2 regions of the Paenibacillus sp. FSL F4-0125 genome follow, and region 2 is predicted to be linked to the other one. Evidence: predicted binding sites of a transcription regulator. Region 2 holds the regulator's gene; the other holds the start of a gene.
What was found. Region 2 encodes LexA, which represses DNA repair genes until DNA is damaged. Its sites were predicted from a motif close to CGAACATATGTTCG; they were not measured.
Positions count from the first base shown of each region.

Region 1 (6,958 bases), 1.2 Mb from region 2:
CCGGTGTGTAGTCCTTTTACTTCAACGGGAGCTATTCTGGTACTCTTCATCTTGCTGGTTATCATCACTAAAGCTTGCTTATTCTAAGCTAGCTGATGCACATTGTAGCCCCATCCGGTATATACCGGATGGGGCTATTCTTTTGGAGCATTGTTTCCGAAGCTTGTTATTTGAACATAAATTCTACGCGGGTTCCATCCGCATAATCTTCTAGCTGATTACCAACCCAGCTTCCTGCCCCGCGATTATCTTTTGGCGTTATGTATTCAATGTCGGCCCCTTCGCCGCCTTCATCACACATGGCCATGGGCCATTCGTCGCGGTCGTAGCCTTTTTTGGTAGGGATCCCTTTTAAGGATTCTTTGCGGTTCTCTTCAGCCTGCTCACGGTTAATGGTACATGTGGCAGACTCCCCTTTGGCAATCGCATCCTGAATATGCTTGGCGGTCTCAGGATAACGATCTGATGGGAAGATGAGCTGAACAACTTCTGAATCGGATGTGGACGAGGGGGCTGCCGGGTCTCCGTTCTGTTCATACCAGTAACCGCCGAAAGCGAGTAACACAACAATGATGAGACTGGTGAGTAATTTCTGTATTTTCAAATCTGCTCCTCCTTTTTTGGAACTTAAAATAGTATATCTTATATCATAATGCAGTGCGATTTAATATACTTAGGAAAAATAAGAGGAGGACGGAATTGGATATGGAGTATTTAATTACGATTGAGGATCAGACGCTTATAGCCTCTGCTGAAGATATTATTACTAGACGTTATGAATGGGAAAGACACCATGTTGGAGCGGCGCTCCGTACGAAGACGGGGGAGATCTTTACAGCGGTACATGTAGAAGCTAGCATGGGGCGGATTACAGTCTGTGCAGAAGCGATGGTGATTGGAAAAGCGATATCCGAAGGCTACAAGGAATTTGATACGATTGTTGCCGTAAGACATTCTGATCCGGATAGCGGGGAAAGAGAGATTAAAGTAGTCTCTCCCTGCGGGATGTGCCGTGAGTTAATTGCTGATTACGGGAAGGATTGCAAAGTTATTGTATCCGAGGAAGGCCGGTTAGCCAAATATGATATTACCGAATTACTACCGCTGAGATATACGAGGTAGTTTGGAATAAAGGAGCCAATAGGCTCCTTTTTTTATTGAGCCGTGAATTTATTCAGCAGTTCCTTACACTGTCCTAAATTAATTTACAGCTTCATGTCCATTCGCTGAGTTCATGTCACTATTGTCCCCATACTATAACTTAAAAAAGTTAAAAGGATGTGAGAGTGGATGGAACAGCGCAACCTTCGAAATATGGTTGATTCGGCATCGAGGTTTGTGAACGATGTTCAGTGGCAAATAGCATATCGTAAATTGCAAATGACTCCGGCAGATTCGGAAACGGTAACCTCTGCTCAGAAATTGTTGAATACCCTTTATTTTTTGCAAGGAAAAGGATGGATTAGTGGACAACATGATTATTTGGAGAGCGCGGATGAGTTCAATGAGAAGCTGAAAAATACTAGCGGGCAATACGCCGCCCTTCATGGCTATGAGCTGGGAGCAATCAATAATCAAACGGCGGCGCTAATAGACAATCAGCGGGATTGGGTTGTTAGCAGTGCTATTCGTTGGTATAAAGCCGGTGGAATCGTAACGATTAGTTATCACGCCCAGTTGCCAGGGACAGCGCCGGCTTGGACTAATGTATCTACGAGCATAAGCAACGCTGATTTTGACAAATATATAACTCCGGGTACGACTCAGTATAACGCACTGATCGCTGAGCTGGATAAGATAGCCCTGTCTTTAAAAAAACTTAATGATGCAGGCGTTCCCGTGCTCTGGCGGCCGTATCATGAAATGAATGGTGGATGGTTCTGGTGGGGGCAGAAGAGCAATTACGTAGAACTCTGGAACCTTATGTTTGACCGTTTTACCAGCTATCATAAGCTGCATAATTTATTGTGGGTATGGAGCCCAAACGCCAAAAATCAATGGTGTGATGAGCCTGCGGAATACTATCCGAGCGGTGACAAAGTAGATGTGCTGGCGCTAGACATCTATGACGGCGATTTCAAGGGAAGTCACTATGATAGTCTATGGGATCTTGGACGAGGAAAGCTGATCGCGATTGGAGAGAACGGAGAGCTTCCTTCTCCTACACTACTGGCTAAATCGCAGCCGAAATGGTCTTATCAAATGACCTGGGGCAAGCTTCTTTATGAGAAAAACACCGATGCGGTGATTAGAGCCTTTATGAACGACAGCTTTGTATTCACACGAGATGAATATGCTGCTGAGGCAGCGATTGTGGCTGCTAAGGGAGATAGTGTGCTGCAAAGCGGGCTATGGGGGCAATATTACAATAATATGACCCTTAGCGGGACTCCTGTGTTGACGCGAACTGATGCGAACATCCAATTTTCATGGAAACAGGGTTCACCCGATCCAGCCATTCTTGTCGATGCTTTCTCTATACGTTGGAGCGGTAAGCTGACGGCAGCTAATAGTGAGACTTATACCATTTACTCCTCCTCTGATGACGGGGTACGGGTGTGGATTGATGGAGGGTTAATCATTGACAGTTGGGTGAAGCAGAGTGGACAGGAGCGAAAAGGTAGTGTGAATCTGATTGCAGGCAAGCTGCACGAAGTAAAAGTGGAATACTATGAGAATGAGGGGGACGCGCGGATTGTATTGCAATGGGAAAGCCCTAGCCAGCCAAAGGGGATTATTCCAGCAAGTGCGTTCTATCTTCCATAAAAAATATCTGCTTTGAGCGTCGAAGCGTAAGCACAAAAAAAGCCCCGGATTTCGGGGCTTTTTTTAACTTAAAAACAAACTTAGATTTGTTCGCGGTAGCTAATGTTGTTGGCGATCTTCTCGTCTCGAACGGCTTTGCGCAGAACATCTTTGACGGTTTGGGCATCATGGATTTTTCGGAAAAGAAGCTGAGGCGCTGAGGCATCATCAGAAAATACAGTTAATGAACCAATGCCAAGCATCCGGTCCATAATAGATTGTGCTACGGATAAATCGCGTACGCGCAGTAATTCAATTTCTTCGACATTTTTACCGATAAGTCCGGTCTTTACCATAATGCGCTGGCTTGTAATGGTGTACGTAGTCGTGTTTAGGCGTACGATTCCTTTGAGGCGATCCGAGATGCTAGCCGGTTTACCTTTCCAGAGTACGACTTCTTGAGTAGCGTTTAGATTTGCTGATGGACGCCGGGCGGTCACTGGAGCGGTGCCGTCAATGCTAGATCCACATTCTCCACAAAATTTCACGCCCTGCTTATATTCTGAACCGCAGGTTGTGCAATAAGGCATACAAACTCTCCTTCCCTAATTACAATTGAAATAATTATAACATAATAGTCATTTTACATAAATTTCATTTGCACTTTACACAAAGCGACATTATTCTGTTAAGTGGAGGGATAAATAAATGAAAAAAGTGTTACTAATAGGAACGCTAATGTTGACTGTCATCCTTAGCGCCTGCAGCAATAATAATTCAACTTCATCGGCGCCTGCCTCAGAGGAAGAAGTGCAGGAGACCGTGCAAAACTTCTACAATGAAATGTCTAAACTTGAGGAATCAGGAAAATCATCTTTAGCGGAGTTCAACGAAGCCATCGCTGGTTATTCAGCAGGAGAGCTTTCGGACAAGCAGCTAGAGAAGAAGATTAACGAATTCCAGAAAACTGCAACAGACCTATCTAATCAGGCTGAAAAGGTGAAGATCTCTTCTAGCTTGCCTGAAGATATTCGTAAGCTGCTTGAGGAGTCCAAAATTGCTTTTCAAAGTGCTTATGCTCTAAAAGAACAAGCTTCTCAAGGTGCTGATTCCACAGAGGTCACTGCTGAGCAGTTCCAGGAATTGAATCAGAACGCTGATGTAGCGATGCTGTACGGCATATCCAAGCTTAATGAAGCAAGAGAAGCAACAGGGCTTATCGATGCCGATGGTCAGTCCACCACTGAGTCAGAGAACGTTAAAGAATAGATCGGAATGTAGACGCTGTATAGTTTAACTGTCAGCGTCTTTTTGCTGCGATTTTGAGCTTAAGTAGAGGTAACACGGCCAATCCAATAAATAAGCCAGCTACAATTCCTTTTGTAAGGTCTGAGAGTGTATTACTTTGATATACGAGGGGGTATATGCACAGGAATAACGCAGGGATTAGGATGAGAAGTGCAGTATTTTTTTTCAAGTGGAAAGCTCCTCTCGATCAGATATGTATTATTATACAACTTTTAGATAAAGAGGAAGATAGAAAAGTGGTATCTTTTTCCTGATTATTGATTATTCAGCGAAGGTATGGATATAATACAAACATACGTTCGTATATATAGGATAGTATAGATATTAGGGAGGGGTTACCATGGGCAAAAAGCTGGAGAAAAACGGACTGTGGGAAAGCAGTCGGATGATGCTGCCGGAGCACAAGGTAAGAATTATTAGGGATGAACGGGAGACGCTGCGCCGTATTAAGCCTATTCTGGATGAGCAGAAGCTGGAGGAAATCGAATGTACACTAGCCTTATCGTTACGAAGTCATGTGCGTGTGACTGTTGTGTTGTTTGATCCCTTTGAGAATACGACAATAAGTGGCTTTGTGACCTCCATTCACACCCACTCGCGTGAGTTTAAGCTGCAGTGGGCGGAGGAATGGAAGTGGATCAATGTGGATGACCTTGTTGAGGTTTACATCGTCTAATGCTAAGAATTGCTGCCTTCACTTTTTTCATAAGCAATTAGAGTCACGGTTGGGTTGCCGGTTAGATGTGCAATAGAAGCTTCGGCATTCCGAATAATTTCGAGTGCTTCATCCTGTTCGCTGAGTGCAGCAACTCTATAGCTATCGCTATGAATGTCCATATGTGTTCCCACCTTTCGCTAATATTTTGCCCTTTTTTGTGGAATTGATCCAAGGTGGAGAAGCCGTGAATAGCTACCTTTCAGGTTGGATCTCGGGGATACCGGGGTCTTTTTTAAAAATATAAGAAAGTTATGCACCTATCCTTTATGTCTTATATTTGTCGCTTAAACGCTTATCATCCTTCCTTACAGGGACGCTGAAGACGTTTATGCTTGTATGCTAAGGCAAGCAGGGGTATTAGTACAAGCGAATGGGGAGTCGGGATCATTGATTATAGCAAGGGGTGATTCTATGCTGACTTTGGAACAAGTAAGGGATAAATCGACGGCGCGTCTTGTTGGGCTTCATCCTGTTTTGGCAGCAGGAGCGAAGGCATTGATTCAGCAAAGCTATGCCAAAGGAGTGCCGATTGTGATTACCCAGGGATTACGCTCAATCGCAGAGCAAAATGCCTTGTATGCACAGGGGAGAAGTAAGCCGGGGCCAATAGTTACCAACGCCAAGGGTGGAACCAGCTATCACAATTATGGCCTTGCGTTTGATTTTGCGCTTTTGCTGCCGGACGGAAATAGTCTTTCCTGGGATATGAATCGTGATGGGGATAAAGATAAAATAGCGGACTGGCAAGAGGTGGTACAGGTGGGTAAACAGCTGGGGCTTGAATGGGGAGGAGACTGGACGTCTTTTAAAGATTATTCCCACTTGCAGATGACCTTCGGTTTAACCACAAGTCAACTTCGCGCAGGTAAACGTCCTACAACGGATCAGGTCAATGAAGCTTTAAAAAGAATTACTGGGGAGGATGATCAGGTGAACAAAGACGTTAAAGTAACGATAACCTTAAACGGCACTAAACTTACGGATGGTGTTCTTGATACCGGCGTAACATATGTACCCGTGCGTGCTCTGGCTGAGGCGCTTGGAGCAAAGGTTACGTATGATGCTGCGAGTAAGACGGTGAATGTAGTAAAAGAGTAGATCCATTTATGTATAGACAGTGCCATCCAAGGGGAAATTATCAGTGATCACTAACTATAAAGGGAGGCATACGTTGTGAACAAGCTGATAACAAGCCTTGCATGCGGTACTGTACTGTCACTGAGTATAATGGGAGCTAGTTACGCTAATCCAATCGGATCGGCGGCTTTAGGCGGTATCCCAAACGCGAATACTGGTATGGATGGTACCGTGAATAATACTCGGATGATGAATACGGAAGGCAATCTAATGAACGGCACCACGGGAACGATGAATCAGCATGAGAGCATTATGAAAGATAAGATTCGAACAGGGGAAAATTATAGACCTAACACCAATAACTACAATGAAAATTACACCCGGGATAACTACAACAGAAATACGGTAACTCCACTATCCAACACTACAACGGACGGTAGATATCGGGCAACCAGCACAACTACAAATACTGGGACTACCAGCAGAGGATCTAACTGGGGCTGGCTCGGATTGTTTGGACTTTTGGGCCTCGTCGGAATGAGAAGCAGAAGTGACGAACGCAGATAATCGCCATGCCTAATAACCCGTGTCGGCACACGCTGGAACGGGTTATTTTTAATGTGATAAATTATTTTTCAAAAAGGGATTGCGTGTTATCGAAATTCATGATATTATATTTCTTGTCGCGTTATACGTAAACATCGTATGAAGCTTCAACACATAATATGCCGGGGTGGCGGAACAGGCAGACGCACAGGACTTAAAATCCTGCGGTACGTGAGTACCGTACGGGTTCGACCCCCGTCCTCGGCACTAGAAGAACAAGGGTTTCAGCTCATTAGAGCTGGAACCCTTGTTTGTTTTTAAGATGGTTTGCTAACATTTTGCTAACGCCGCCTCTTTTTTGTGTAGATTCGAGGTTTCCGATACGCTCCGAGTGGTGTTTGTACTGACTCCATGTTGAGCGGTTCAGGTTCACTCTCTGCGTTCGAGGATTCTGTCACGTTCCATTCTCAGTCGCTGGATTTCTGCTCTGATGACTTCTTTACGACAAGATAAAGTATTCTTGTTGCTATGGTCCAAAGCAAGCTTTACGTGGATTCTGGCTAT
Region 1 covers NZ_JBBOZJ010000001.1:4,936,689-4,943,646, reverse strand. The annotation lists gene NST74_RS22015 (hypothetical protein) at 1-87, shown strand, start outside; gene NST74_RS22010 (NucA/NucB deoxyribonuclease domain-containing protein) at 167-598, opposite strand; gene NST74_RS22005 (cytidine deaminase) at 706-1,122, shown strand; gene NST74_RS22000 (glycosyl hydrolase) at 1,291-2,766, shown strand; gene NST74_RS21995 (PH domain-containing protein) at 2,847-3,335, opposite strand; gene NST74_RS21990 (hypothetical protein) at 3,454-4,014, shown strand; gene NST74_RS21985 (YolD-like family protein) at 4,394-4,729, shown strand; gene NST74_RS21980 (hypothetical protein) at 4,732-4,890, opposite strand; gene NST74_RS21975 (M15 family metallopeptidase) at 5,159-5,869, shown strand; gene NST74_RS21970 (hypothetical protein) at 5,945-6,415, shown strand; tRNA gene NST74_RS21965 (tRNA-Leu) at 6,576-6,661, shown strand; gene NST74_RS21960 (hypothetical protein) at 6,824-6,958, opposite strand, start outside.
Region 1: the regulator LexA is predicted to act here: its motif matches at 4,342-4,355, upstream of NST74_RS21985 (YolD-like family protein).

Region 2 (14,600 bases):
CATTCCACATAAGTGAGCAGCCACATTAGCCGCTGTGCGCGATGAATTGTTGGTAACAAATAGAAAAGGAATGCCTGCTTCTCGTAATCCTTTAATCAGTAAATCAGCACCGGGAATCATCTTATGCCCATGGTATAACGTACCGTCAAGATCAATCAATAACCCTTTAATCTGTTCCATTATAAATCCCTCTATTTCCATAAGAAATTTAATTAATGTGATAAATAAATAATGATATTAATAAATGCTAAGCCTAAGCCCAGCTTGAATTTGGAATAGTTCATTATCCTTTGGGTTTAGTCCTATTGCCCGCTGGTATTCGGCAAGATTTCCAGCCATTCGTACGTCTTTCACGCTGTGATCACTTTAAATCTAACACACTTCGTCGAAAGAAATCGAACGAGAGTCTCAGCCAGCATTTTTTAGCATAGGACTGTCATTTCCTGCGCTTTCCCGGAAAATAATCATTTCCCCAATTGCCCGTTTTGTCTTCGATAAATTGGATATGTGCTGAATTCTTCAGCTAACAATGTCTCTGGAAAAACGAGCTCAGCTTCTTCCAGCAAAGGAATCAACTCCTCAGACGAGCTGTACCGAGAGCTGAAATGAGTGAGCAATAGTTGACCTGCATTGGCTTCCTTTGCTAGCTCTGCAGCTTGACGTGCTGTACTGTGATGGTACTGATACGCCATTTCTGCCAGATCATGCCCAAAGGTTGCTTCATGAACGATTAGGTCTGCATCAAGTGAGAGTTCTAAAGCTCCAGAACAAGGTCTTGTGTCACCTAAGATCGTAACAACCCGCCCTCTTTTAGGCTCTCTGACAACATCAGCCGCGCAGATACGAATACCTTCGTCCGTTATAACATCTTCACCTTTTTTTAATTTTCCATATATCGGTCCAGGTTTCAAACCATAACTCTTAAGTAATTCCGTATTGAGGCTCCCGGGACTATCCTTTTCCGTTACCCGGTAACCATAGCTGTCAATACGATGCTCTAATAATGTCGCCTCCACTTTAAAGCCATCATCCTCGAATACCGTTCCTCCGGTATGCTCGACAATCTCAATTTTGTATGGAATACGAGATTGACTCACAGCTAAGGATATATCTAAGTATGCTTTCAATCCAGGTGGTCCGTAAACCGTTAACGGAGAGATCCCTCCCTGATAACCACGACTCGATAACAGACCTGGAAGGCCAAATAGATGATCTCCGTGCAAGTGAGTAATAAATAGCTTTTCCAGCTTTCCTAGGCGAATCGGTGAACGAAGAACCTGATGCTGAGTTCCTTCCCCGCAATCAAACATCCAAATACTACGACGTTCTTCCAATAGTCTTAATGCAATCGACGTTACATTGCGCTGCAGAGTCGGCACCCCTGCATTCGTACCCAAAAAATATAATTCCATCCTTTTTCCTCCCCTCTTCTTATTAGCTGAACCATCTCTTGTCTATTCTAAACGTCCTTCTTCCAGCAAAAAACCCCCCAGTTACGGGAGGTTCCGCTGATAGGGATACAATCCCCTTACAGACCGGGTAAATCAATGACAGAATTACAGCTTTTCTACATTAAAATACTGCGCTTCTGGATGGGCGAATACCATTGCCGACACAGAAGCCTCGGGTTCCATCATAAAGCCTTCTGTAAGGTGGACACCGATATCCTCCGGGGATAATAGCTTAAAGAGGGGTCCCTGATCTTCCAGATCCGGACATGCAGGATAACCAAAGGATACACGAATCCCTTGATACCTTGCTCCATGTCTTTGTTTCATGGTCATATCTGCAGGGTCTGGGAAGCCCCATGTATCACGCATCATGTGATGAACACGCTCCGCTAACCCTTCCGCTACTTCAAGTGCAACAGACTGCAAGGCATGTGAGCGTAGATAATCACCATTCTCCTTAAGCGCTGTAGAGAGCTCACGAACACCGTGTCCCGCAGTCACCACGAGGAATCCAACATAGTCCATAATCCCACTGTCGACCGACTTCAAAAAGTCCGCTAGACAGAGATAAGGCTCAACACCTTGTCTTGGGAAAGTAAAAGTATGCAGAATCTCGGCCGTGTTCTGTGGATTATACACGATGATATTGTTACCACTTGATTGTGCCGGGAAGAATTGATACATCGCATGTGGAGTAATCGTACCTTCCAGTATCGCTTGATGTAGAATATCATCTACAGTACCTTTCAACTCAACAGTACGCTCGTCACCAGCAGCTAACTGCGCCTCTACAGAACCACGTAGACCCAAATGATGACCGAGCAACATTTGCATATTCACATAAGGGATAATATGCCCCAATGGATAATTACGAATTACATGGCGCTCTAAGTCTGGCGGAACAAATACAGGTGCATCTGGTGAAATTTTGGAGCGAACTGCTCTAGTTAACTTAGGAAGCTCTTGTTTAGGAGCAACTGCTACTGCAGATTCTGCCTCTACTCGAATTTCCTCGGCAATTTTCTCCCGTTCAACAGGATTCATAAGCCGATTAGCAATATCTAGTCCATCCATAGCATCCTTAGCATACAGTACTAAACCATCATACTCCGGACGTATACGTGTTTTGGTGAACTTTCGTGTCAGGGCAGCACCGCCTACCATAATGGGTACATCAATCCCAGCCGTACGTAAGTCTTGTGCCGTTAGCACCATCTGCTGTGCCGATTTTACAAGTAACCCAGACAATCCAATCGCGTCAGCTTTTTCACGACGAAACGCTTCGATAATGGACTCAGGTGGTACTTTTATACCCAAATTAATGATCTGATAACCATTATTCGATAAGATGATCTCCACTAAGTTCTTGCCTATATCATGTACGTCGCCCTTTACAGTAGCAAGCATGATCTTACCTTTTACCGATGTCTCATCCTTCTTCATAAACTGTTCCAAATGACCAACGGAAGCCTTCATCACTTCAGCACTTTGCAGCACCTCAGCAACAATCAGTTCATTGTTATTAAACAACCGTCCAACCTCTGACATCCCAGCCATTAGCGGTCCATTGATGATTTCCAAAGGTCCTGATTTAGTAAGCGCCTCATTAAGGTCTGGAATGAGACCTTCTTTAGTACCCTCAACCACATAAGAAGCCAGACGCTCTTCTAGCGAAAGATTAGAAATTTTCTCTTTTTTCTCAACCTTCTTTCCTCGGAAGGCGGCTACAAAAGCAGCAAGTGTGTCGTCATTCGTATTATAAATCAATTCTTCAGCAAGACGACGGTCTTCAGCAGGGATAGAAGCATAACGCTCAACCTTCTCGGTGTTTACGATCGCATAATCCAAACCGGCCTTAGTGCACTCATAAAGGAATACTGAGTTCAACACTTCACGTCCTGCTTCCGGTAATCCAAAAGAAACATTGCTGATCCCCAAGATCGTGTGAACACCTGGAAGAGCTTCTTTGATCAACCGAATTCCATCAATGGTTTCTTTGGCAGAGCCAATATATTGCTCGTCTCCAGTTCCTACAGGGAATACCAACGTGTCGAAAATAAGATCTTCTCCAGCTAATCCGTATTTATTCACAAGTAAGTCGTAGGAGCGTTTAGCCACTTCCAGTTTGTCTGTAGCCTTGATTGCTTGTCCTGTCTCATCAATCGTTCCTACAACGATAGCTGCACCATACTTATGAATCAAAGGAGTAACCAGCTCGAATTTTTCTTCACCATCTTCAAGGTTAATGGAGTTAATTATAGCCTTACCTTGACAGTACTGTAGTGCCAGATCAATAACCTTAGGATCGGTAGTATCGATCATTAGAGGAACTTTAACCTTCTTTACAACTAATTCTAAAAAAAGTTTAATATCTTCAATCTCATCACGGTCCGGATCTTGCACGCAGACGTCAATGACTTGTGCACCGCTCTTCACCTGTGCACGGGCAATTTCTGAAGCTTCCTCATATTTACCTTCGACGATTAGACGTTTAAATTTACGCGAACCTAATACATTCGTACGTTCACCCACCATGTATGGTCGGTTGTCGTTCTCGATATAGATAGGCTCAATACCTGAAAGTGCCGGTGGATGATTCCCTGTAAGCGGTCGTGGAGGAAATTGTGAGAGTGCCTCCGACATAGCACGGATATGTTCCGGTGTCGTTCCGCAGCAACCCCCTGCAATGTTAAGCCATCCTTTTTCTGCAAACGCAGCAATTTTACGCGCAAGAGAATCAGGAGATTCATGATAATGTCCATTCTCGTCTGGTAACCCAGCGTTCGGATAACAACTCACAGCCGCTGAAGAGATTGCAGAAAGCGAACGAATATGATCCCGCATGAACTCAGGGCCCGTCGCACAGTTCAGACCAATAGAGATAGGCTTGAGATGTTCTAAAGAAATATAGAAGGCTTCGATGTTCTGACCGGCAAGCGTGGTACCCATCGGCTCTATTGTCCCCGAAATCATTACTGGCAATTTGATACCTGTCTTCTCAAAGGCATTACGAATGCCTATACTTCCAGCCTTCACGTTCAAAGTATCCTGAGAGGTCTCTAGCAGTAACGCATCCACTTGACCATCAATCAATGCCACTGCCTGTTCCTCGTAGCTATCAACGAGCTCTTGGAAAGTGACGCCGCCTGTAACAGAGAGCGTCTTTGTTGTAGGACCCATTGCGCCTACGACATATCGAGGACGATCAGGTGTATCATATTTATCAACGGCATTGCGAGCTAGCTTCGCTGCAACCAGATTAATTTCGCGTGCCCGTTGCGGAATATCATATTCGGCAAGTACAACAGACGTTGCACCAAAGGTATTCGTTTCTATGAGGTCAGCACCTGCTTCGAGATACTGCTCATGAATCGTCTGAATTACTTCTGGACGGGTTAATACTAGCATTTCATTACAACCGTCCAATTCTTCCCCACCAAAATCCTCACCAGTCAAAGGCACCTGTTGGATCATTGTGCCCATTGCACCGTCTAGAATTAATATTCTTTGTTGTAAGCTTTCCTCAAGTGTATATTTAGCCAACGTATAGTCCCCCCAGTAAAACATTAGAGTAAGTTTAGCAGAATAAAGGAATTTCGGAAAGCCTTCCTTTCCACTCTGCATTATCTGTGATTATAGGATATCATTACTATTCTTTTAATTATGGTTTCACAGAGAGTTCCTTATTAGGCATAGAATGCTGAGTTCTAGCAGTTACGTGTGATGTAACAATATATTGTCCTTCTTTCTCAAGTGTTCCTTCTGCTTGATAGACTCCATCACCAACTAGCTTCCCTTTAAGTTCAATTTTCTGTTCATCATCATTTTTACTCACAATTTCGAATAGAACCTCTTTCGCATCATCCACCGCCAAGTTGTCTTGCGTCACCACAGCCTCAAAGGTCACCTTCTGATTTACAGCAACCTCTTCAGGACTCCAATGTAACTCAACTTTGATAGGCTCCATAGACATGTCCATGTCCATGTTCATGTTCATATTATGTATTCCAGAATGTTTGGTTTGGTCTGATGAACAACCTCCCAGAACTAAAAGTGTTGCACCTAATAATAAAGGAACGATTGTTCTTGAAATCTTCATATAGAGTCCTCCCAGCCGATTTGAGTACTAAGAATCTACCAATTCATGTTATACATTCTCCATCTATTATACACATTATTATTGGTTTTTCAGTATTTCATATCAATTCAGCCTAACTCTTGTGACTAAAATCATATACTAGATAATTCCATTAATTTTAAAAGCAATATGTAGATATAAAGAAAGACAGTAAGCCTCCTAGTAACCCAGGAACTTACTGCCTTCTTAAGGCTCAATGATTCAAAGCCTCTTACTCTACTTTATAAAGATTGGACTAATGAAAGAAGCTCTCCAAGATGTTTGATTTCATAATCCGGCTGAATTTCCGGATCCGGCTGTTTGCCTTTTCTATTAATCCAAACCGTAGTCAAACCTGTTGCCAACCCACCACGAATATCCGTTGTAAGCTTATCACCGACCATAACCCCTTGCTCAGGTGCAATATCTAGAAGCTCTAGAGCATGCAGAAAAATATCCTTATCCGGCTTTCCTTTGCCGAAGCTTCCGGAAATTACGATATGATCAAAGAAAGGAACGATTTCAGGTACACCATCTAGTTTCTCTTGTTGCAATGCAGGGCATCCGTTAGTCAAAAGCAATAACTTCACTTTTCCCTTCAGTTCTTCGAGCACCTGAATTGTTTCTTCATAGATGTAAGGCCGATTTCTACGCTCTGCTGCAAATTTGGCTGCTAATGTCTCAGCAAGAACTTCGTCCTCTACACCAAGTGCTGCAAGACCACGACGCCACGCCTCTTTACGGTATCCCGGTGCAAGCTGCTCCAATTGACGGAATTCCGGTTGTTCACCTGCAGTAAAGTTCCCCCAAAGTGCTTCAAACGGATTAATCCCAATCATTTTTGTAAATGGGTTCGTTTCGTATGATTCATATAGTGCTATGGCTTCTTTACGCACCGCAAGTTCCAGTTCTTGTGGATCAATCGTATCCCCAGCGGCTTCACATGCAGAACGAAATGCTTCATTGACGCTCCGATCATCCCAGAGCAGTGTATCATCAAGGTCAAATAGTACGGCAGAAATTGGCATTACAGGTCTCCCTCTCCCATGGCTGGTTAATTTCTATTCGTGAACTACTTCAATTTGGTGAGCTTTTGCGAATGCTTCCAGTCTAGTCCCCATCGCAGTTGTATCATAACGATTCATAAGTCTGGTAAAAATCCATTTCGTGCGTTTGCCTTTATGCTTAATAACAACAGCTCCACGCGAAAGGATAATTTTTTCAATATCAGTAGCTGGTAAATAGCGTTCGCGATTGAATTTTATAGTGGATAGTCTGGCATTCTCCACCTTCAAATACGGACGTCGGAAAAACAGAAGTGCCGCTAGTAAGTAGTACAAAACGACTCCTAGCCAATTCATCAGCATACCATTGCCTTTGGCCTGATCCACCGAACCAATCATCCAAAACATAGTACCAAGCACTAATAACACTACTGGAAATGCAATGTTACGGCCTTTAAAGGTTTCACTGTTCTTGCCAGGAGATTTGGATTTTGATGCGTAAATCGTTTCCTTCCCCTGTTTCTTTCTTTGCTTGTTAATTTGCTGTGTGTTACGTTGAACCATTCTTTCCCAAGAACGGGCCATATGCGTTCCCCCTAGTCATCCAGTAGTATCTATGAAAAGGAACAGGGTGTTAATGCTTAAGCCCCTTGTTACCTTGTTCATGCTCATCATTATCGACCAATTCAATCGTATTCAATTGTGCTCGGAAGTTATTGCGAATATTCCCCAAATAGATTTCACGAAGCTTGGCGCGTTCCGCCGTTTCCTCTTGATTAAGGCCTACGCTCTTCTGTTTGCGTGCCAATTCGTTAATACGCGCGACCAACTCATCAATGTTCAAAACTTTCCCTCCCCATATAAATTAATTCTAACTCTGCCATGAGAAAAAGAGCTTGTCAAGGTTTACTCCCTGCAAGCTCTATATGTCCTTCTATTATGTTCTTAGAATATTAATAAATAGGTAAACTGAGGATATCTCCAGCATTAATCTGACTGCCTTTAATGCCATTGGATTTTTTAATTCCTTCTATATATACAGCCGTCTTCATATCCGATGGTTTATTCTCAAGAGCAATACTCCAAAGTGTATCTCCGCGTTCAACCACTACGCGCTTCTCATCCTTCATTAAAGTAGTAGATCCTGCAAATACATTACCTACTACTGTGAGTCCTGATAGTACGAGCACAATGATCAATGTAAGTTTAATAACAAAATCTCTCCGGAACAAACGCATCAATCCTTCAAGCAAAAGGTCTGTAATCTCTTTAATCTGAGCTGAATAACGGGTAACAGGATTATGTCCTAAAGATTCAACCACTGGGGCTTTATCGTAGATGCTACGGTATGTACTGTATTTTAACATGAATATCATCCTCCAAACACTTGTTCTTACTTTCGAAATTATAATAACACGAACATGTGTTTTGTTCAATACTATTTTAGAACAATTGTTCTCTTTTTTTTCGAAAAGAGCAAATCACCCTATCATCTATAAAAAGAATCCAGCTGATCATTGTTTTAAAGTTCGCTTTATCAATACGAGACTACCATTTATTAACTCTTTCGAATTAATATTTATAATAGTTAGAACTTATGTTTGTGCGAACGGTAGTTCTATGTTATAATTTTCCCAAACATTACTATATGGGGTTGATTCCAATGTCAAAGATTTCAAGTCGCCAGCTGGCGATCCTGGAATTTATACGTAGCGAAGTCCGCAGCAAGGGTTATCCTCCTTCCGTTCGGGAGATTGGAGAAGCTGTTGGTCTTGCTTCCAGCTCCACAGTTCACGGTCATTTGGATCGGCTAGAGAAGAAGGGACTTATCCGTCGAGATCCAACGAAGCCACGTGCAATAGAATTGCTTGGCCAAGAGGATTCCGAGAATGTCCATCATTTCGCACAAACCGTCGCACGCATTCCTGTCGTAGGTAAGGTTACCGCCGGGGTTCCTATCACTGCTACTGAGAATATTGAAGACTACTTCCCGCTTCCAACTCACTATGTTGGAGATAACAAAGTATTTATGTTATCGGTTCAAGGTGACAGTATGGTCGAAGCTGGGATAATGAATGGTGACTATGTTATTGTCCGTCAACAACAGACAGCTGATAACGGAGATATCGTTGTAGCTATGACCGAAGAAGATGAAGCTACCGTTAAGACCTTTTATAAAGAACGTGATCATATACGTCTTCAGCCGGAGAATCCGGCGTACGAGCCTCTTCGCCTTAATCGCGTGACCATTCTCGGCAGAGTTATCGGATTATTTCGAGATATCCACTAAGTATGCACTCCTACCAAGCCAAAACGGATACCGTCCATTAAAGGATGGTATCCGTTTCTACGAGAAGCATAATGATACTGTTTACTGTAATATCAAAAGCTGTTCCACAAATGTGGAACAGTTTTTTTGTTTTCTAACTCAAATTATCCACACTAGAACACGCGTTCGCATACGCTATAATGGCCATTTTCTATTAATAACCGTTTAGGCTTTCTGCTCATATCCTATTAGAAAGGAGTGTTGCGCAATGCCAAATTACCGAATTATTGTAGATCTGACCCAGCGTATGCTGTATCTTCTTGATAACAACATTGTGATCAGAGGTTTCCCCGTCGGAATCGGTAAAATGTTAACCCAATCACCCTTGGGTGACTTCACTATTATTAACAAAGAACCCGATCCAGGTGGTCCATTTGGGGTCTTTTGGATGGGTCTATCTAAGCCTCACTATGGAATACATGGAAATAATGATCCCTCCTCGATAGGTCACGAAGTTTCCCACGGTTGTATTCGGATGTACAATGAGGATGTGCTAGCACTAGCTGCGATTGTTCCGATTGGAACTCAAGTAACGATCAGGAATTAATATATCCATAAATAAATACACCTCACTCATGGTTCAATGAATGGGGTGTGTTTGTATTTAAGTATTTTTGATGGCGTAATAGGAATTATGTGGTTATATGTCGAATAATGTTAACAGGATTTCAAATAGAAAGGAAGTGTCTGGTTTTGAACAACTCCAAAATTAGAACCCTCGTCGATTTTAAAGTCGATGCACTTGTTAAACTCTCAGGATTATTGTTAAATAACGATCAAGCTAGTGGAAAAAAAGTAAATCTACTCACCTCATTTGGCAGTATTCAAGGGACGATCTCCCCTTCCGTCTCCAATAAAGAGGATGTTTTTGACTTAAAATCTCTAATGGATGATGTCATTGTAGATGAATACATATCTTATTTAGGTGCGGAACATCCCGATAAAAATTTCAGCTATAACTTTGTAGTCCTCAATGATGTTTCTGTAAGACCCTATGCTAACTATGAATCATCGATCGAATACAAGCAGCTAATTGTGTATACCGATCAAATTACGGCTTTCAATTTCTTATAATTTTGACATATTCACATTAATAACTCTCATCTAAGCACTCAGTAACTGCCCTAGCATGCATTAAAGGCGGATCTCAGGGTGCTTTTTTTTGCTAATGCTGTAATTGTTCCTATATTTCAACGAATTTCACTTTTAGCAGATACTAGTCGAGAAGATTTAGGCATATCTTTCATTAAGTAATAAATCTTGCTCTGCTGAGATAACTCGGAGGTGTGATTCCATGCTGATTTTCTTGATGTACATATTTGGTATTATAGGAGTTGTCTTAATTCTTAGTGCCGGTTTTCTAGAATTGAAAAAGCTATCTACTTCTTCAGACCTTTCAAAGCTGTTAAACGCAATCTCATCCTTTAACATCATATTCACCAAAACGTTCATTCCACCCAATCAATCTCACTTGATCGCCCTTAACGAATCCTATAAGAAAATAGCCATAGGCAGTAGCGATCCGAAAACACGTAAAAAAGCTATAGCAAAACTGTATTCCTTCGATAATGTAATGGGATCAGAGATTGTTGTTAACGCGCTAACCCATTCAAAAGTATCCAAAAGACAACAAAGCAGCAAAGCAACCGCTTCAAGTGCGAATATTAATGTGCTTAATAGCGCTGACGAAGAGGTTAGTGTTATTGAGGAACTTACGCTTAAAATATATATGAACAGCAGTGAAATGCCTGTGTATAGTATCTCCTTCTTGCCAGGCTTATTGCCCATTAAACAATCCGACAATCAGTATAAAGAAGCTTACTCCCAAGTACAGCAGTTGCATGCATTTTTCAGGACGATCGTATCCGAATAATTATCTGATTTTTTCCGCAATAAGATGTATGAAAATCGCTATGTCTTTAAATGGTGATTCACTGCCTAATTTAAGCTCCAGCTCCACCATGTGTTTATTCCAATCTTCATTCATTTTCACTTCATTGTCTGCTATGTAACCATAGATATTATGTATTCCGTAAGTCCATCTAACCTCGTATCCGCAATTCTCAAGCCATTCCGCCAATTGATCATTTGTATAGATCGTAATTTCTGTTTGAATAATGCCACTATATTCTCGCATATTTTCAATGCTATCCAGAGCTCCCTGAGGATCTTTATTCATGATGGCTTTCTTCATCACCTTGGCCACAGGATTATGAGCGATCAGAGAGAGCATTCCATTTGCAGATTGTTTTTTACTAATGTCCATTAACATTTCTTTGGGATGTTCAAGATATTCAAGCACGTTGTGGCAAAATATCCAGTCATAACGCTCCCCCAACACGTCTGAATCCTGTAACGTAGTTACGTTATAAGAAATACTGAGACCTTCTTTCATCGCAGACTCTTGAGCCTTCGCTATCATCTCCGTCGTCGGATCTATTCCGGTTACTGTGTACCCCTTTCTGGCAAATTCATGACTAGTTATCCCAAACCCACAGCCGATATCTAAAATCGATGGCTTCTTTTCTAAAAGGATGTGATTTTCAATTTGATGCCAGGCGGTCAGGTAGAACAATCTCCCCCAAGGCATTTGGATATAATTCGAATAGGAACGCATCGATTTTGCAAAAGCTTCAGTTGTTGGTAACATTACTCCACTACCTCTTTCCTCTCAATTAATAACTTTATTTCCAACAGATGAAATCTACAAGCTCACAAGCTACAAAAAAACGGTCCTCTTTGAGGCCGTTTTACTGTTTTTAAAAACCATCAACGTATTTCTATTTCTACATCAACAGAGCTTCTATCTTTTTATTAGAATTGCAAGCTAAACCCATTAAACCGATGAATACCCGTACCATGTGCGACAAGTCCCTGTTCACGCAAAGCACGAACCGCCTGCTTTACTTCATGCAAAATAGATGGATCTAGACCTAACGTATTATGAGAGCCGAATACTTGGGTCACCTTTGGAATGTGCGCAATCTTTTCTAAAGAAGCCACTAAATCTTCCGGACTAGTCGAAGGATAAAATGCATAAACAGGTGTAACATCATACAATAAATCCCCTGTAAACAGATACCCTTTGGCATGATCAAAGACGCTTATATGGCCTGGTGAATGACCCGGTGTGTGGTAAATTTCTAATTTACGCCCTCCTATGTCAAGCACATCTCCTTCATGCAATAGAGCTGTCGGTTTACCTTGAAATGGCGTGTATGTACTAGGATCAAAGGATTCAGGTGGAGTTAGTGTAAGGTCTCTGCTCATATCTTTTCTGATCTGGGCAAGGGACAAGCCTTGTATTCCATTCGTAAGCCAATCCTCATCCTCTTTATGAACATAGATCGTATCGAATTGTCCATGACTGCCGATATGATCTGCATGCACATGTGTGGTGATAACAGCAATAGGTAAATCCGTTAACTGATCTGTGATTCTTTTTATATTATCGATGCCTAATCCTGTATCAATCAATACAGCTTGTTCTTTTCCTATCAGCAAAAATGAATGCACTTTTTCCCATTGACCATATTCACTTATCGCATACGTTGTCGGGTCAATTTCCGTAACTGTGAACCATCGATCTTCCATCAAGTGCGATCCTCCAACCCGTTCCATTTCTCCCGGACCTGTTCTTCACCTTTATAATAGTCCGCCTGCTCATCCGCTTGATAGATCTCTTGATATGGGAGAATGTTGATTTTACCTGAGTCAGGATATTCGCAAACATCTATGCCCTGATTTGTTCGAAGATCAAGATACCTGCAGGGTGCTTCCGTATGATTATAAAGTTGATGCGCACCTTCCGGTCCCATTTCAAAAAAAATCACATCGCCTTCACTAACCTCAGTAAAACCCTCAGGAGTTCTTAACATTGCTTTTCCTGCTAAGATCACAAATATCTCTTCAGCATTTCTATGAAAATGATAAGGAAAGGAATATTTATCTGGATCTAGCGATCTAATGTCGAAAACAAGATGTTTAGAATTAGCAACCTCAGCTAGCCTCTCACTTGTATGCCAAGCAAACTCAGGGATCTGAGATAACTTTTGTTTATAAGAAACTGTATTTTCATTAAAAATCTTCACCATTATTAAGCCCCCTTATCCTCAAAAACTGTGCATACCATATCATTTGATTAGAAATTTAAGCAACAATGATTAATCAGGATTCTAAGAAGTCAGGATTGTCATGTCTTTTACAACCAAATAAATAACATTTTGATTCAACATATGCCGTAAAATTCATACTAGGACGATAATTTAAATGTAGGATATCATCATAGCCTCTAAGATAATCCCGTTTATCAGCCTCCAGTTCCAACTTATATCTTTCGCGATCTTCTGGAGTAAAATCTTCATCTTCATCCGTTATGCAACTAATTAATTCTTCATTAATCTTAACCAAGGCATTGTTCAGAATGTCCTTAGCCTTATCCAAAAATCCACATTGAACGTTGGCATACAAATAGCGAAGCACCCAGTCCGGACTGACCCATAATTTAGTTCCCTCATAAGCATTGACCACGTTAGTATACTGATCCAGTTCATAATAAATGTCTGCTAACCCTTCCTTATCTATCTCTGAATTCTTATCATCCATAGACCTCACAAGCTCTTCAATGGCCTCTTTTGGGTAAGAACCTGTCTTAATTTTACATATAGCATAATAATACAATGCCCAGTAGCTGTAGCATTCATTTTTAACCTGATGAGCCTTCCAATAGTACTCTGAAGCTTCTTCCAGTTGTCCCAATTGAAATAAAGATGCTGCGAGATTATATTGATTTAGAAAGGTTGGTTTAACACTAAAAGATCGTTCTAGCGCTGACTTCGCTTCATTCCATCTCTCTTTTGCAAAATAAAATTGACCAAGCATTGCACTGGGAACTTCTGACTTTGGATTCAGCAGCATTACTCTTTCTAATAATAGAATCGCATCTTCTTCACGATTGATCCATCCGCCACTCTCGATCTCCGGCTCTCCTTCATGAAAATAAAAGTAAGCCAAATTAGATAATGACTGTTCAGAAGGGTTTATTTCAGCATTCCTCTTGAAGAGTTTAAAAGCTTCTAAATAATCATTAACTTCCATACTAGCTATCGCCAGTTGATTGGCTATTAATGGATTCGTTGAATCTTGTTTATACGCAAATTTTAAATCATTATGTTCATTTGTATAATCAGTCATTCTTATTCCTTTCTAAAGTTCCAACATAAATTCCATAAATCAAAATAATGCAGAGTTCTATTTAAATGAAAATTAGTTCCGTATCAACCCTACCTATGAGAATGTCGTATTTACTACTTAGTCTATCATTATTATATGTAATTTTGGGAGAATAATCAGTTTTTTGGAAATTATCCAGTAGTTAACCTACCGAAACAGGTTTACCAAACATAAAAAACCTCAACACCAAAGGTGTCAAGGGTTTGACGGATATAGTAAAGAGTTATGTATTGCCTTGGAATGTTCCAGAGAATAATTCCAACACCTACAATTATGTTAGTCTTTGAGAGTAACTGTAGATAAGCTATTTATTTACGAACGACGGTAAAGCCCTTATCCTCAAGCAGTTCAATGATTCCATACTCACCCAGATAATGGAGAGCACCAACGACAATGAAATACTCTTCTTCCTTATTGCTATTTAGGTAACCTTCAATCTTTTCAGCCATACCTATATTACGATCAGT
Region 2 covers NZ_JBBOZJ010000001.1:3,709,260-3,723,859, forward strand. The annotation lists gene NST74_RS16390 (HAD-IIA family hydrolase) at 1-180, opposite strand, end outside; gene rnz (ribonuclease Z) at 465-1,412, opposite strand; gene metH (methionine synthase) at 1,557-4,934, opposite strand; gene NST74_RS16405 (FixH family protein) at 5,113-5,550, opposite strand; gene NST74_RS16410 (HAD family hydrolase) at 5,811-6,596, opposite strand; gene NST74_RS16415 (hypothetical protein) at 6,630-7,157, opposite strand; gene NST74_RS16420 (DUF896 domain-containing protein) at 7,207-7,416, opposite strand; gene NST74_RS16425 (LysM peptidoglycan-binding domain-containing protein) at 7,526-7,939, opposite strand; gene lexA (transcriptional repressor LexA) at 8,236-8,862, shown strand; gene NST74_RS16435 (L,D-transpeptidase) at 9,110-9,448, shown strand; gene NST74_RS16440 (hypothetical protein) at 9,595-9,975, shown strand; gene NST74_RS16445 (hypothetical protein) at 10,196-10,774, shown strand; gene NST74_RS16450 (methyltransferase domain-containing protein) at 10,775-11,551, opposite strand; gene NST74_RS16455 (MBL fold metallo-hydrolase) at 11,716-12,495, opposite strand; gene NST74_RS16460 (cupin domain-containing protein) at 12,495-12,992, opposite strand; gene NST74_RS16465 (CDC27 family protein) at 13,069-14,094, opposite strand; gene NST74_RS16470 (TraB/GumN family protein) at 14,442-14,600, opposite strand, start outside.